Linked DNA regions of Rhodopseudomonas sp. BAL398. The protein of the gene in region 1 interacts with the protein of each later gene in a pairwise test. Links are inferred from orthologs where the notes say so. Each region holds a gene or a part of one and is shown in the gene's direction. Other genes may lie near its edges.

Region 1 (8,383 bases):
GTAAGGACCAAAGTCGAGCACTTTCAACGCTCTAACGAGCATTTTAGCCGGCCTGACGTCCTTCGGGGCGCTTTCAGCGTGCGGTCACAGGAGAGCCAAATGCCCAAGCTGAAGACCAAATCGGGCGCGAAGAAGCGCTTCAAAGTCACCGGGACCGGCAAAGTGATGTCGGCCCACGCCGGCAAGCGCCACGGCATGATCAAGCGGACGAAGAAGCAGATTCGTCAGCTGCGCGGCACCCGCGTTCTGTTCAAGACCGATGGCGACAACATCAAGAAGTATTTCTTGCCGAACGCCTGACCGTTCTGGCCGCATCCTGCGGCAACCTCATCAGGTCGCGTCCGCGCGACCATTCCACCAAATTCAGATGAAGGAGATCAGTCATGGCTCGCGTCAAACGCGGTGTGACGGCTCACGCCAAGCATAAGAAAGTCTACAAGCTCGCCAAGGGTTTCCGTGGCCGGCGCAAGAACACCATCCGCACCGCGAAGGCCGCGGTCGACAAGGCGGCGCAATACGCCTTCCGCGACCGCAAGCGCAAGAAGCGCACCTTCCGCGCGCTGTGGATCCAGCGCATCAACGCCGCGGTTCGTCCGCTCGGCATGACCTACAGCGTGTTCATCAACGGCCTCGCCAAGTCGGGCGTCACCGTCGACCGCAAGGTGCTGTCGGATCTGGCGATCCACGAGCCGGCGACCTTCAATGCGATCGCCGAGAAGGCCAAGGCCGCGCTGGCGGCCTGAGGCCACAACCGGGTTGACCGTCATCGCCGGGCAAAGCGCGAAGCGCGTCTTCGTGCTGCGCCCCGGCGGTCCATCATTCGAGAAGCGATGGATGCCCGGGTCAAGCCCGGGCATGACTTCTTGAAGGAGCGGTGACTGATGTCTGACCTCGAAAAGCTGCAATCCCAGATCCTCGCCGATATCGCCGCCGCCGCCGACGAGGCCGCGATCGAAGCGGTGCGGGTCGGCGCCCTCGGCAAGAAGGGCGCGATCTCGGCGCTGCTGTCGACACTCGGCAAGATGACGCCCGAGCAGCGCAAGACCGAAGGCGCGGCGATCAACCTCGCCAAGGACAAGGTCACGCAGGCGCTGACCGCGCGGCGCGATCTGCTCAAGGCCGCAGCGCTCGATGCCCGCCTCGCCTCGGAGACCATCGACGTCACTTTGCCGCTGCGCGACACTCCGGCCGAACAGGGCCGGATCCATCCGCTCAGCCAGGTGATGGATGAACTCACCACCATCTTCGCCGATATGGGCTTTGCGATCGCCGAAGGTCCGGACATCGAGACCGACGACTACAATTTCACCAAGTTGAATTTCCCCGAGGGCCATCCGGCCCGCGAGATGCACGACACCTTCTACTTCAACCCGAAGCCGGACGGCTCGCGGCTGTTGCTGCGCACCCACACCTCGCCGGTGCAGGTCCGCACCATGCTGAACCAGCAGCCGCCGATCCGGGTGATCTGTCCGGGCCGCACCTATCGCAGCGACTCTGACCAGACCCACACGCCGATGTTTCATCAGGTCGAGGGCCTGGTGATCGACAAGGGATCGCATCTCGGCCATCTGAAATGGATCCTGCACGAATTCTGCAAGGCGTTCTTCGAGGTCGACAACATCAACATGCGGTTCCGGCCGTCGTTCTTCCCCTTCACCGAGCCGTCGCTGGAAGTCGACATCCAGTGCCGCCGCGACAAGGGCGAGATCCGCTTCGGCGAGGGCGAGGACTGGCTGGAGATTCTCGGCTGCGGCATGGTGCACCCCAACGTGCTCTCCGCCTGCGGCATCGATCCCGACGTCTATCAGGGCTTCGCCTGGGGCATGGGCATCGACCGCATCGCGATGCTGAAATACGGCATGAGCGACCTGCGGCAATTGTTCGAGGGCGACGTCCGCTGGCTCAACCACTACGGCTTCAAGCCGCTCGACGTCCCGACGCTGGCGGGGGGATTGAGTTCGTGAGACAGGTTCAAGCAACTACCCGCGCTACGCGGCGCAGTTGCTTCGACCTGAAGCCGCAATTGAAACCGCTCTGGGCTCAAGGCGCCAACCTGCGCCGGGCAAGTTCAACACGCTCAGTCTGTTCCCTCCCCCCTTGTGGGGGAGGGTCAGGGAGGGGGGTGGCCGCGATGAACCACGCCAAGGTGAACCAACGTCAGCGCGACAGAGCCAAGCAGCTACGGCAGGCCATGACTCCAGCAGAGACGCTGCTCTGGCGCTATCTCAAAGCCCATCGCATCGATGGATTGGGCTTTCGTCGGCAAATGCCTATCAAAAACTTTATCGTTGATTTCGTCTGTCTTGCGGCGAAGTTGATCGTCGAACTGGACGGAGAATCCCACAATTTCGAATCCCAGTTGCAAGCAGATGACGTCCGCGATGCGTTCTTTGCGTCCGAGGGCTTTGCGGTCCTGCGATTCACGAATGATCAGGTGATGTCGGACCTGGAAGGCGTGATCGAGGTCGTTCGACAGACAGCACGCGCACGCATCCGCAGCTTACCCCCCTCCCTGGCCCTCCCCCACAAGGGGGGAGGGGACCGTGGACTGAAACGCGATGCGGGTTCAGACGGAAGTAACAACCAATGAAATTCTCGCTCTCCTGGCTCAAAGATCATCTCGACACCGACGCGCCGCTGGAGGTGCTGGCCGACAAGCTCACCATGATCGGGCTCGAGGTCGAAGGCATCGAGGACAAGGCCAAGCTGCTGAAGCCTTTCAGCATCGCGCGGATCGTCTCCGCCGAGCAGCATCCCAACGCCGACCGGTTGCGGGTGTGCAAGGTCGATACCGGCGCGGGGGAACCGCTGCAGGTGGTGTGCGGCGCGCCGAATGCGCGCGCCGGCCTGAAGACCGTGTTCGCGGCGCCCGGCACCTATATCCCGGCCAAGGACTTCACCATCAGCGTCGGCAATATCCGCGGCGTCGAGAGCCAGGGCATGATGTGCTCGGCCGGCGAGCTGGCGCTGCCGGACACTATCGACGGCATCATCGAGCTGCCCGACGACGCGCCGGTCGGCGCGTCCTATGCGGAATGGGCCGGGCTCGGCGATCCGGTGCTGGACATCAATCTCACGCCGAACCGGCAGGACTGCACCGGCGTGCACGGCATCGCCCGCGATCTCGCCGCCGCCGATATGGGCAAATTCAAAGACCCGGCGATCAAGCAGGTCAAAGGCGAATTCCCCTGCCCGGTGATGGTGATGATCGAGGACCAGACGCTGTGTCCGGGCTTCGCGATGCGGCTGGTGCGCGGCGTGACAAACGGCCCGTCGCCGGAGTGGCTGCAGCAGCGGCTGACCTCGATCGGGCTGCGACCGATCAATGCGCTGGTCGACATCACCAATTTCATGACCTTCGACCGCGGCCGGCCGCTGCATGTGTTCGACGCCGCCAAGGTAATGGGCAATCTCACGGTGCGCCGCGCCCATGACGGCGAAACGCTGCTGGCGCTGGACGGCCGCACCTATACGCTCGACAGCAAGGCCTGCGTGATCGCCGACGATTGCGGCGTCGAATCGCTGGCCGGCATCATGGGCGGCGAGGCCTCCGGCTGTTCGGAGCACACCACCGACGTGCTGATCGAATCGGCGCTGTGGAACGAGATCAACATCGCCCAGACCGGCCGCCGGCTCGGGATCAATTCCGACGCACGCTACCGCTTCGAGCGCGGCGTCGACCCGGCCTTCATGCTGCCGGGCCTCGAAATGGCGACCAGGCTGGTGCTCGAGATCTGCGGCGGCTCGCCGTCCGAAATCGTCCATGTCGGCGATGCCTTCGGCGACGATCGCGTGATCGATTTCCCGCTCGCCGAGGTCAAGCGCCTTGCCGGCATCGACGTGCCGCTGATCGAGCTGCGGCTGATCCTGACAAGGCTCGGCTTTACCCTTGCCGGCAACGGTCCGGTGATGAAGGTCGCGATCCCGTCATGGCGCAGCGACGTCCATGGCAAGGCCGATATCGTCGAGGAGATCGTTCGCATCTATGGCGTCGACAAGGTGCCGATGACGCCGTTCGAGCGCGGCGAGAGCCCACGCAAGCCGGTGCTGACCCAGATCCAGCTGCGCACCCGCCGCGCCAAGCGCGCGCTCGCCGCGCGCGGGCTGGTCGAGGCGGTGACCTGGTCGTTCATTTCCAGGCCGCACGCCGAAGCGTTCGGCGGCGGCGCGCCCGAGCTGGCGCTGGCCAACCCGATCGCCGCGGATCTGTCCGATATGCGGCCGAGCCTGCTGCCGAGCCTGATCGCCGCGACGCAAGCCAATGCAGACCGCGGCGCCGCCGATCTGGCGCTGTTCGAGGTCGGCCAGATCTTCAAGGGCGACCGGCCGCAGGACCAGTTCGTCGCAGCCGCCGGTATCCGTCGCGGCGTTGCCTCGGCCAAGGGGCTCGGCCGGCACTGGTCTGGGTCGGCCAATGCCGATGCGCTCGACGCCAAGGCCGATGCCTTCGCCGTGCTGGCCGCCGCCGGCGCGCCGATGCAGGCGCTGCAGGTGACCCCCGGCGGCGCCAGTTGGCTGCATCCGGGCCGCTCCGGCACCATCCAGATCGGGCCGCAAAATATTCTCGGCTATTTCGGCGAGCTGCATCCGCGCACGCTGGAGGCGCTCGGCGCCGACGGCCCGCTGATCGCCTTCGAGGTGATCCTCGACAAGATTCCGGATGCCAAGCAGAAGCCGACCCGCGCCAAGCCGGTGCTGGAGCTCTCCGCATTCCAGCCGGTGTCCCGCGACTTCGCCTTCATCGTCGATCGTGCCGTCAAGGCCAGCGACATCGTCCGCGCCGCGCAGAACGTCGACAAGAAGCTGATCACCGCGGTCAGCGTGTTCGACGTCTATGAGGGCAAGGGCATCGACGAGAGCAAGAAATCCATCGCGATCGCAGTGACCATCCAGCCGCGCGAAAAAACCTTGACCGATCAGGAGATCGACGCGGTCGGCGGCAAGATCGTCGCCGAAGTCACCAAGAAGACCGGCGGCACGCTGCGCGGCTGATCGCCGCCTCGGCTCGCCGGCTCGGATCAACCAGTCGGCGGCGGCCGCGTCGACGTCGCGGGCGGCTCGCGCCAGGCGCCGGCATTGCGGCCGGCGATCATCCAATAGATCACGCCGCCGAGAATCCCCGCCCCGGTCATGATCTCGAGATGACGGCGCACGATGCCGTCGAATTGCATCGTCGCCGGATCGAACGGAATCAGCCCGAGATAACAGGCGAGCCCGACCGCGGCGCCGCCCAGCGCATAGGCCAGCGCGCTGCGGATATAGAACGCCTCGGTGACCACCACCACGATCAGCGCCGGCAGCAGCGCAAAGCCGCTGACGAAGATGAAACCGAAGCCCAGCACGATGTTGAGCGCGTCCTGGTCGACCGGCCCGACGCGCAGATCGCTGAATTCCGGATACAGCACCGCGCCGACCACCACGATCCCCGCCACCATGCAAGCGACGATGAAGCCGAATGCGATCACGAACAGCCGGCCGATCAGGGACATAGATGCGGTCCAGAAAGATGCAGCACCAACAACGACGGCCTCCCGATCGTCATGGCCGGGCGTGTCCCGCCTGCGGGGCCGAAGCCCCTTCGTCGCGGCGAAGGCCCGGCCATCCACGTATTCAGGGATTTGCGCGCCGTGAAGGCGTGGATGCCCGGGTCAAGCCCGGGCATGACGAACTCGAATGCCCTGCCCGTTTGACACGAGAACCGCATCAATCCGTCATCGCCATCGCACGCAGCGCGTCGCGCTCGCGCACCGACAATTTTTCGGTTTCAGATTTCAGCTGCCCGCAGGCGGCCAGGATATCGCGGCCGCGCGGGGTGCGCACCGGCGACGAATAGCCGGCGTTGAAAATATATTCGGAAAATTTCTCGATCTGATCCCAATCCGAGCATTGGTAGCGCGTGCCCGGCCAGGGATTGAACGGGATCAGATTGATCTTGGCCGGAATGCCTTTCAGCATTTTCACCAGCAGCTTGGCGTCGTCGAGCGAATCGTTGACGTCCTTCAGCATCACATATTCGAAGGTGATGCGCCGCGCGTTGGAGGCGCCGGGATAATCGCGGCAGGCCTGCAGCAATTCGGCCAGCGGATATTTCTTGTTGATCGGCACCAGTTCGTCGCGCAATTCGTCGCGCACCGCGTGCAGCGAGATCGCCAGCATGACGCCGATTTCCTCGCCGGTGCGCATGATGTTCGGCACCACGCCGGAGGTCGACAGCGTGACGCGGCGGCGTGAAATGCCGATGCCTTCATTGTCGGAAACAATCAGCAGCGCGTCGCGCACCGCTTCGAAATTGTACAGCGGCTCGCCCATGCCCATCATCACCACATTGGTCACCAGGCGATTGCCGTTGGGCGTGGCGCGGTCGGCCCAATCATTGAGCCGATCCCGCGCCACCATCACCTGGCCGACGATCTCGCCGGCGGTGAGGTTGCGCACCAGCCTTTGCGTGCCGGTGTGGCAGAACGAGCAGTTCAGCGTGCAGCCGACCTGGCTGGAGACGCACAACGTGCCGCGATCGGTTTCCGGGATGTAGACGCACTCGACCTCATGGGCCTTTTCGACCGAATCGCCGCTCGGCAGCCGCAGCAGCCATTTGCGGGTTCCGTCGTTGGAAATCTGTTCGGCCACCACTTCGGGCCGCGCCACCGTGAAATGTTGCGCGAGTTGGCCGCGCATCTCCTTGGAGATGCTGGTCATCTCTTCAAATTCCTGGGCGCCGCGAACATAGATCCAGTGCCACAGCTGCTGCGCCCGCATCTTGCGCTGGGCTTGTAGCACCCCGATGGCGCCGAGCTGCGTCGCCAATTCGGCGCGCGACAGCCCGATCAGCGACGGCTTAGCCGGCGGCACATAGGTTTCGAGCGCGATCTTTTCGAGCGGGGCGGCCGTTGACAGGGTCATTGCATCACATCTGTAGGGCGGGCGAAGCGCATTTTCGCCCGCCATTCGCAACGAAAAGCCCTCATATCCGGGGGCAGCCGCCATTTGGCCGGCAGCGCCAGGATAGAGGCATGTCGATCCTGACCGCTTACGGAACCCGACGATAGCCGGGTTCCGCAGCATGCAACAGCATCATGACCTCAGATAGGCTTTCCGGCGCCCGCTGAAAAGGCGCGAATTGCAGCATGATGAACGCTGTCGCCGTTAGTTCCGGCATTCCTGCGCGACGCGATCAAGCGCCTGGGAAATGCCTTTGAGCGAGAACACGTCGGTGGTCGTGGTCCCTCTGGAGGACATGCCGGTGACCGTCACATCCGCGCCCTTGCGCAGATCTTCGACCAGACGGTCCTCCTCGGCGGCGTTCTTGATCCAGATTCCGTCGCCCTGGGAGTACATCGCGTAGCGGCTGCCACCGACTTCCATGGTGCCTTCCGAACCCGGCTTGAGCGGATAGCCCATCATCACCGAGACTTCGTTGACGACCTTTTCGGCCGGGCGCGTCGAAATGAACGCATAGGCCGGGTCGCGCGGCCGATTCGGCGGATTGGTCTTCGATGACACCGGCTTGGACAGCGCGAAACAAACCTTCTTGCCGTCCGGCGTCGCCGTATAGGCGCCCCAATCGCCAAACTGGCCGATCAATGTCGGCTCCGATGAGACCGCTTGCGCCGGCGCCATCGAGCAAACCCCGAACATCAGCGCACCCAAAGCAGAGATAGTCAGTATTCTTCGCAACATCATAAGCACGTCCAGTCTCTCATTATTGTGACTGCAAGATGGCTCCACAACCGCAGTCTCATGGCACTGCAATAGCCGGGAATGGCCGATTTGTGAAGCCGACGCCCTGCCGCAGATCGCGGACCACCGCGCGCGGCATCACACCGCGCAACATCACGACAAATCTCCGGATTGCGGCAGTCTCCGGCGCGGGCTTTGCTTTTGCGCATCCGCAGATGCATTCCGCCATGCGCACCGCCATCTCATCCTTGATGTAGCCAGCGTGATCGGAAATCAGCAAGCCTGCGAGATCGACGGGTTCGCCCTGTTGGCCAATGCGACCGCTCGCATTTTGAAATGAACGGGCGCCTCGCAGAGGTCGCGATGAAAAGCCGCAACGCGGAATAAGCTCGCCGCAGCGCCGTTCGAATCAGATTGTAGCCTGCCGGCAAATCCGGCATGAAGCACCTAACTGTCTCAAGCCGAAGGTCAGACCCCGATGAAAGCCATTCTCTGCCAGCAATATTGCGGTCCCGACGAACTCGTACTCGCGGACCTGCCCGATCCGGTCGCCGGCCCCGGCGAAGCCGTGATCGCCATCAAGGCCGCTGCGCTGAATTTCTTCGATCTGCTGATGATCCAGGGCAAGTACCAGATCAAGCCGCCGTTCCCGTTCTCGCCGGCCGCCGAAGTCGCCGGCGTGATCGAGAGCATCGGCGATGGCGTC
Region 2 (8,251 bases), 2.8 Mb from region 1 along the record:
GAGACCGTCAAGCGTGGCCAGACCATCGCCAAGTCCGGCCAATCCGGCGAAGTCGGCTCACCCCAGCTGCACTTTGAAATCCGCAAGGGATCGTCGCCGGTCGACCCGCTGCAATTCCTCAACGGCGCCTGAGCGCCGCTGAGTTCACCCATCACCGTCGACGATGCCCGGCCTCGCGCCGGGCATTTTCGTTTGCGCGGCGCGTAGTACGCGTCCCGGTCGCGATGCGGCTCACAGTGCGGGCAGGCTGACTATGCCGGCTCGGCGGATCAAACCGCGCTACTTGGCGCCGATCCGCACGCCGAGCCGGCCGGCCAGCTCCTGGGTAAATTGCCAGGCGACGCGGCCGGAGCGGGAGCCGCGGGTGGTGGCCCATTCCAGCGCCTCGCGCTCAAGCTCGGCCTGATCGATCTTGATGTCAAAATGGCCGCAATAGCCCTTCACCATCGCCAGATACTCATCCTGGCTGCAGCGGTGGAAGCCGAGCCACAGCCCGAATCGATCCGACAGCGACACCTTCTCCTCGACGGCTTCGCCCGGATTGATCGCGGTGGAGCGCTCGTTCTCGACCATTTCGCGCGCCAGCAGATGGCGGCGGTTCGAGGTCGCGTACAGAATGACATTGTCGGGACGGCCTTCGATGCCGCCTTCCAGCACCGCCTTCAGCGATTTGTAGGAGGCGTCGTTACCGTCGAACGACAGATCGTCGCAGAACACGATGAAGCGGAATTTCGAGGCGCGCAGCTGCGTCATCAGCAGCGGCAGGCTTTCAATGTCCTCGCGATGGATCTCGATCAGCTTCAGCCGTCCGGCGACGTCCGGCCGGGCATTGACACTGGCATGCGCCGCCTTGACCAGGCTGGATTTGCCCATCCCGCGCGCGCCCCACAACAGCGCGTTGTTGGCGGGCAGGCCGGTGGCGAAACGCTCGGTGTTCTCGATCAGGATGTCGCGCATCCGGTCGATGCCCTGGAGCAGGTCAAGGTCGACCCGGCTGACTTTCGGAACGCCCGCCAGCCGTCCCTCCGGGTGCCAGATGAAGGCGTCGGCACTGCCCAGCGGCGAGGCGCCGGGCCGATCCGCGGCCGACGCGGACAGCTGCGCCAGAATGGCCTCGAGAGCCTGGGCGATTCGCTCTTGCGTGCCGGGTTTTGCCGCCTTGCGGGGACGTTTTGTCGCGGCGGTGCGGGATTTCGACGGCGCGGCCTTACCGACCGCGCGGGACGCGGTTTTGCTGGGTTTTTTGGGCATCATTTAACTTCCTGAAGGTGCAGCCTTATTGCGCTCCGGCGGGAGCCGCAAGCGGCAAAAATGAGCGGGGGTGGCGACGTTGCAATTGAGACCGCGGCCGCTATAGTCCGCGCGAATTTGCCAGGCCGGCCGACGATCACCTCGTCGCCCGGCGCGCTCTATTTCACGAGGATTATTCGATGTTTGTGACTCCTGCGTTTGCTCAGGCCGCCGGCGCCGGCGGCGACACCCAATCGATGTTGATGTCGCTTCTGCCGTTCGCGCTGATCTTTGTCATCATGTATTTCCTGATCCTGCGGCCGCAGCAGAAGAAGGTGAAGGAGCATGCCGAACTGGTGAAGAACATCCGGCGCGGCGACACCATCATCACCTCGGGCGGCCTGGTCGGCAAGGTGACCAAGGTGGTCGATGACGACCAGATCGAGTTCGAGGTCTCCGACGGCGTGCGGGTGCGGCAGATGCGCCAGATGATCACTGGCGTCCGCGCCAAGGGTGAGCCCGCCAAGGAGACTGTCAAGGACCGCGAGAAGGACAAAGAAAAGTCCAAGGAAGCCGTCAAGGAGATCGCCAAGGACAAGGACGCCGCCAAGGCCGAGCCGTCCAAGGACGATCCAGCCGCAAGCTGACGCGGTCGGCGCGTTCGCCTCGCGGCGCTGCAAGCGCCGCCATTATCGGATTCTGACGGGACAACTCGATGCTTTATTTCACGCGGTGGAAGGCGCTGGCGATCATTCTGTCTGCGCTGGTGGTGTGCCTTTGCGCCGTTCCGAATTTCTTCCCCGAGCATACCGTCAAGACTTGGCCGAAATGGGCCCAGCGCCATCTGGTGCTCGGCCTCGATCTGCAGGGCGGCTCGCACATCCTGCTCGAAGTCGATGCCAATTCGGTCAAGAAGGACAAGCTCGATCAGGTCCGCGACGACGTTCGCCGCGTGCTGCGCGAGAACAAGATTCCCTATACGGGGCTCACCGCGCGCGGCGACTATGTCGAGGTCCGCATCAGCAAAGACGATGAACGGCCGACCGCGCTGACCAAGCTGCGCGAACTGTCGCAACCGCTCGGCGGCTTGCTCGGCGCCAATGGCCAGCGCAGCCTCGATGTGTCCGACGCCGGCGACGGCCTGATCCGTCTCACCGTGCCGCCGGCCGCGATCGCCGATCGGATCCGCCAGTCGGTCGACCAGTCGATCCAGATCGTCGAGCGCCGCGTCAACGAGTTGGGCACCGTCGAGCCGCTGATCCAGCGCCAGGGTTCCGATCGTATTCTGGTGCAGGTCCCGGGTCTGCAGGATCCGACCCGGCTGAAGGAACTGCTCGGCAAGACCGCGAAACTCGATTTCCGCATGGTCGACCCGACGGTGCCGGCCGACCAGGCGATGCGCGGCGGCGTGCCGCCGGATTCAGAAGTGCTGATGAGTTCGCAAAGCCCGAAAATCCCCTATGTGATCAAGAAGCAGGTGCTGGTCTCCGGCGCCGACCTGACCGATGCCCAGCCGGGCTTCGACCAGCGTTCCGGCGAACCGATCGTCAGCTTCCGTTTCAACAGCTTTGGCGCGCGCAAATTCGCCCGCGCCACCACCGACAATGTCGGCCAGCCATTCGCGATCGTGCTCGACAATGAGGTGATCTCGGCGCCGGTGATCCGCGAACCGATCGTCAGCGGCTCCGGGCAGATCTCCGGCAATTTCACGGTGCAGCAGGCCAATGACCTGTCGATCCTGATGCGGGCCGGCGCGCTGCCGGCGCCCCTGACCATCATCGAGGAACGCACGGTCGGCCCCGGTCTCGGCCAGGATTCGATCGAGAAGGGCGAGCTTGCGGCCTATGTCGGATCGATCCTGGTGATCGTGTTCATGCTGCTGACCTACCGGCTGTTCGGCGTGTTCGCCAACATCGCGGTTGCGATCAACGTGGCGATGATCTTCGGCGTGCTGTCGCTGTTGAACGCGACGCTGACGCTGCCCGGCATCGCCGGCATCGTGCTCACGGTCGGCATCGCGGTCGATTCCAACGTGCTGATCTATGAGCGCATCCGCGAGGAATTGCGCGGCGGACGCAATGCGATCTCGGCGATCGACGCCGGCTTCAAGCGCGCGCTGTCGACCATCCTGGATTCCAACATCACCACCTTTATCGCCGCCGCCGTGTTGTTCTATATCGGCACCGGCCCGGTGCGCGGCTTCGCTGTGACGCTGGGTATCGGCATCCTCACCACGGTCTTCACCGCCTTCACCCTGACGCGCCTGATCGTCGCGACATGGGTACGGTGGAAGCGGCCGCAACACGTGCCGATCTAATGACCCCAATCCGAAAGAACCGGCTGTGACTCACTGGATATTGATTGGGCTGGGTATCGTGGTCGTGGCGCTGACGGTGGTCAGCATCATGGGCTGGCTGCCGTCGCTGCGCATCGTCCCCGATGATACGCATTTCGACTTCACTCAGTTTCGCCGTATCAGCTTCCCGATCTCGGCGCTGCTGTCGATCCTGGCGATTACGCTGTTCTTCACCCACGGGCTGAATTTCGGCATCGATTTCAAGGGCGGCACGCTGCTCGAGGTCAAGGCCAAGACCGGCGATGCCGATATTCCCGGGATGCGCAAAACGCTCAGCGGGCTGGGGCTCGGCGACGTGCAGCTGCAGCAATTCGGCGGGCCCGCCGAGGTGCTGATCCGGGTTGCCGAACAGCCCGGCGGCGACGCCGCGCAGCAGGAAGCGGTGCAGAAGGTTCGCGGCGCGCTCGGCGACAATGTCATTTACCGCCGCGTCGAAGTGGTCGGCCCGCGGGTCTCCAGCGAATTGCTGGCCTACGGCATGCTCGGCCTGATGCTGGCGATCTTCGGTATTCTGGTTTACCTCTGGTTCCGCTTCGAATGGCAATTCGCGCTCGGGGCGATGATTTCCAACGTCCACGACATCGTGCTGACGATCGGCTTCATGTCGATCACCCAGGTCGAATTCGATCTGACCTCGATCGCCGCGCTGTTGACGATTCTCGGCTATTCCTTGAACGATACCGTAGTGATCTACGACCGGATCCGCGAGATGCTGCGGCGCTACAAGAAAATGCCGATGCCGGAATTGCTCAATGAATCGATCAATTCGACGCTGTCGCGTTCGATCATCACTCACGTCACGGTGACGTTGGCACTGCTGGCGCTGCTGCTGTTCGGCGGCAATGCCATCCACAGCTTTACCGCGGTGATGATGTTCGGCGTGGTGCTGGTCGGCACCTACACCTCGATCTTCATCGCAGCCCCGATCCTGATCTATCTCGGTGTCGGTGCGCACCGCGAGGACGGCTCGGACAAGCCGTCGAAAAAAGGCTGACCTTGGCGCTAGGCCCCGACACCCCGCATCTTCCCAGATCGGCGTCGATCGAGGCCTATGGCAAGGGCGGTTTCTATTTCGACGAGATGTCGCATCAGGGCTCGCTGCTGTTTCTGCCCGACGCGGTTTGGGCCTGGCCGGTGGCCAGCCCTGAGCAGATCGACCGGACGTCGTTGGCGCGGGTGTTCGACGCCGCCGCCAAGATCGATACGCTGATCATCGGCACCGGGAACGGGATCTGGCGGCCAACGCCGCGTCTGCGCGAGGCGCTGCGCGCTGTCGGCGTCGTGATGGATCCGATGCAGACCGGCCCGGCGATCCGCACCTACAACATCATGATCGGCGAACGCCGGCGGGTCGCCGCCGCTCTGATCGCGGTGCCATGAGCGACGCGGGATCCGAATCGGCCGCCGCCGCATTCTGCGCCGAACTGGTGCGCAACCATGATTTCGACCGCTACGCTGCGACGCTGTTCGTCGATCCGGCGAGCCGCCGCGCGCTACTGGCGCTATACGCCTTCAATGTCGAGATCGTCCGGGTGCGCGAGCAGGTGAGCCTGCCGCTACCAGGCGAGCTCCGGCTGCAATGGTGGAGCGACATGCTGGCCGGCACCTCGCATGGCGGGGTCGAGGGCAATCCGGTTGCCGTCGAACTCCAACGCGCGATCAAATCCCATGCGCTGCCGGTGGCGCCGCTGGCGCGGCTGATCGAGGCGCATCTGTTCGATCTGTATAACGATCCGATGCCGAGCCTGACGGCGCTCGAGACGCATCTCGACGATACCGTCGCGACGCTGTTCGCCCTGGCGGCACAAATTCTGGGACAACGCTCGCCGCTGATTGATCACGCCGCCCGCCATGCCGGCCTGGCCCAGGGCATCGCCCAAGTGATCGCCAATCTGCCGTTCGACTCCGCACGGCGGCAATTATTCGTGCCGCTGCAAGTGCTGCAGAGCCACGGCAGCGGCGAGGCCGAAGCCTATGCGGGCACCGAGACGCCGACGCTGCGCACGGCGCTCAACGAACTCTGCGGCACGGCGCAGACGCATCTCGATGCGGCGCTGACCTTGCTGGCGGACATTCCGGCCGCGGCTAGGCCGGCGTTCCTGCCACTGGCGCTGGTGCGGCGCGACCTGGCGCGGCTGGGACGCGCCGACACCAAACTGTTCGCGCCATATCAGCGCTCGCGGCTGGCGACGCTGTGGACGCTGTGGCGCGGGTCGAGATCCCGCGTGTTTCGTTGAAATCATACCCGGTCATTCCGGGGCGCGAGCCGCGTAAGCGGCGAGCGAACCCGGAATCTCGCGGTTAAAGCCTCAGCGCCAAACCATTCAGCAAGATTCCGGGTTCGCTCGGCCTGCGGCCTCGCGCCCTGGAATGACGCGCCGCATGGTTGGGCAATGCATCGCTCTGACGCGGAGCCCCGATTAGGCCGCGTCGGCGACCTTCTTCACATTGTCGGCGATCCATGAATCCATGTCGGATAGCGCCCGCGCGCTCATCGCCTGTTTCTTGGCGACGGTCTTGTCGGTGCCGCGCAGCCGCTTGCCGTCAGCATCTTTGGTCGGCGCTTGCGCGAGCGGTGGAAACAGTCCGAAATTGACGTTCATCGGCTGGAACGAGCGCGGCCCGGCATCGATGGTCTCGAGATGGCCGCCGGTGATGTGGCCGAGCAGGGCGCCGAGCGCGGTGGTCGCTGGCGGCGGCGCAAGTTGCGTGCCGCGCGCTTCCGCGGCGGCATAGAGCCCGGCGATCAGCCCGATCGAGGCGGATTCGACATAGCCCTCGCAGCCCGTCATCTGTCCGGCGAAGCGCAGCCGCGGCTGCGCCCGCAACCGCAATTGCGCATCGAGCAGTTTCGGCGAGTTCAGGAACGTATTGCGGTGCAGCCCGCCGAGCCGCGCGAATTCGGCGTTCTCCAGGCCCGGAATGCTGCGGAAAATCCGCGTCTGCGCGCCGTGCTTCAATTTGGTCTGGAAACCCACCATGTTGTAGAGCGTGCCCAGTTTGTTGTCCTGACGCAGCTGCACGATCGCATAGGCCTTGACCTGCGGATCGTTCGGATTGGTCAGCCCGACCGGCTTCATCGGGCCGAACCGCAGCGTCTCGTGGCCGCGCTCGGCCATCACCTCGATCGGCAGGCAGCCGTCGAAATACGGCGTGTTGGTCTCCCACTCCTTGAAGTCGATTTTGTCGCCTTCCAGCAGCGCTTCGATGAAGCCGTGATACTGCGCCTCGGTCATCGGGCAATTGATGTAGTCGGCGCCGGTGCCGCCGGGCCCGACCTTGTCGTAGCGCGACTGAAACCACGCCACCGACATGTCGATCGAGTCCTTGTGGACGATCGGCGCGATCGCATCGAAAAACGCCAGCGCGTCTTCGCCCGAGAGTTCGTGGATCGCCTCGGCCAGCGGCGCCGAGGTGAGCGGGCCGGTCGCGATGATGACATTGTCCCAATCAGCCGGCGGCAGCCCGGCGACCTCGTCGCGGCTGATCTCGATCAGCGGATGCTCGGTCAGCGCCTTGGTGACGGCGGCGGAGAAGCCGTCGCGATCCACCGCCAGCGCGCCGCCCGCCGGCACCTGATTGGCGTCGGCGGCGCGCATCACCAGCGAGCCCAGTCGGCGCATCTCGGCATGCAGCAGCCCCACCGCATTATTGGCGGCGTCGTCGGAGCGAAATGAATTGGAACACACCAGTTCGGCGAGGCCGTCGGTGCGATGCGCCTCGGTCATCCGGACGGGGCGCATCTCATGCAGCACCACGCGCTGGCCGGCATTGGCGATCTGCCAGGCGGCTTCCGAGCCGGCGAGGCCGGCGCCGATGATATGGATGGGGGTCGATTGCGATATGTTGATCATGCGCCACTGCTAGCGCGTTTTTGCGCCGGGCGAAATCCGTATCGCTGTGGGGCCGGCCGCCTAAAATGGCGAGAAGCAAGGCCCTGATACGACAGCGCCCGCTGCGAAGCGGGCGACATCCGTGAACAAGTCGGTGCTGATGGGATCAGCCGTTGTAATGACCGGACGCAACGCGCGGAATGTCCGAGCGGTCGAGGCCAATATCGGCGAGTTCGCGATCGCTGAGCTGGGACAGCTCACTGACGTTGCGCTGATAATCCCGGAAAGAGCGGAAAGCGCGGATGAGCGAAAGCAACATGGGAAGTCTCCTTAGATCAGATTCATCTCTTGCCCGAGATGAATCGTTGAAATGGATATACGCCAATCTCATGCTGATATGCACATCAAATGCTGCACTGCAGCTCGACCTTCATTGCATAGCTTCCCCAAGGAATGAGTAACGCTTTCTGTATCCGTGTTGGGCGCGCTCACCCATCGGCATTCATTGCCATTGCCTCTCAACTGCCGAATATCCGCCGATTTGGCAGTATAATGCCAATATTTGGCCAGCCGGCATCGTTGGTCTTTTGCCGTAGAGACCAGGGCGAACGTTTAGCTTGGCTTTTCTGAACAATAGATAAGAGAGTTTCGCATGTGCGGAGCGCATGCGAAGCCATATGAATTATTATTCAGTGCAGTGACCTGTTGCATCGCAGCACGATGGGCGCGCGGCAGACCCGAGCTAAAGATGGCGGGGGCTGACGCGCGGCCCGGGGGCTACTTCTTATCGCTCTTCCACTGGAACAAGGCGGCAGGAAAATCCGCAGCGGAG

Evidence for each region.
Region 2: the proteins of pheT (region 1) and secD interact in binary tests that used the Escherichia coli proteins (3 or more experiments, as listed by UniProt). The link is inferred for Rhodopseudomonas sp. BAL398 from one-to-one orthologs.

The regions. Positions count from the first base shown.
Region 1 is NZ_CP133111.1:4,050,019-4,058,401, forward strand. What follows is about bases 2,187-5,289. They hold pheT (phenylalanine--tRNA ligase subunit beta), read left to right. Parts: upstream 2,187-2,586; coding sequence 2,587-4,992; downstream 4,993-5,289. Other genes in these bases: RBJ75_RS19075 (endonuclease domain-containing protein), read left to right, coding at 2,187-2,590; RBJ75_RS19085 (hypothetical protein), read right to left, coding at 5,019-5,289. Outside these bases: rpmI (50S ribosomal protein L35), read left to right, coding at 100-300; rplT (50S ribosomal protein L20), read left to right, coding at 384-743; pheS (phenylalanine--tRNA ligase subunit alpha), read left to right, coding at 882-1,964; more of RBJ75_RS19075, read left to right, coding at 2,132-2,186; more of RBJ75_RS19085, read right to left, coding at 5,290-5,489; 23S rRNA (adenine(2503)-C(2))-methyltransferase RlmN, read right to left, coding at 5,704-6,900; RBJ75_RS19095 (invasion associated locus B family protein), read right to left, coding at 7,144-7,635; RBJ75_RS19100 (hypothetical protein), read right to left, coding at 7,736-7,957; RBJ75_RS19105 (NADPH:quinone oxidoreductase family protein), read left to right, coding at 8,156-8,383.
Region 2 is NZ_CP133111.1:1,211,914-1,220,164, reverse strand. Bases 1,276-4,246 are described here. They hold secD (protein translocase subunit SecD), read left to right. Parts: upstream 1,276-1,945; coding sequence 1,946-3,547; downstream 3,548-4,246. Other genes in these bases: secF (protein translocase subunit SecF), read left to right, coding at 3,573-4,246; yajC (preprotein translocase subunit YajC), read left to right, coding at 1,431-1,877. In the rest of the region: RBJ75_RS05735 (peptidoglycan DD-metalloendopeptidase family protein), read left to right, coding at 1-132; RBJ75_RS05730 (ATP-binding protein), read right to left, coding at 280-1,251; more of secF, read left to right, coding at 4,247-4,580; RBJ75_RS05710 (Mth938-like domain-containing protein), read left to right, coding at 4,583-4,966; RBJ75_RS05705 (phytoene/squalene synthase family protein), read left to right, coding at 4,963-5,823; methylenetetrahydrofolate--tRNA-(uracil(54)-C(5))-methyltransferase (FADH(2)-oxidizing) TrmFO, read right to left, coding at 6,007-7,440; RBJ75_RS05695 (DUF1127 domain-containing protein), read right to left, coding at 7,586-7,738; RBJ75_RS05690 (DUF2189 domain-containing protein), read right to left, coding at 8,197-8,251. UniProt on the Escherichia coli protein: Part of the Sec protein translocase complex. Interacts with the SecYEG preprotein conducting channel. SecDF uses the proton motive force (PMF) to complete protein translocation after the ATP-dependent function of SecA.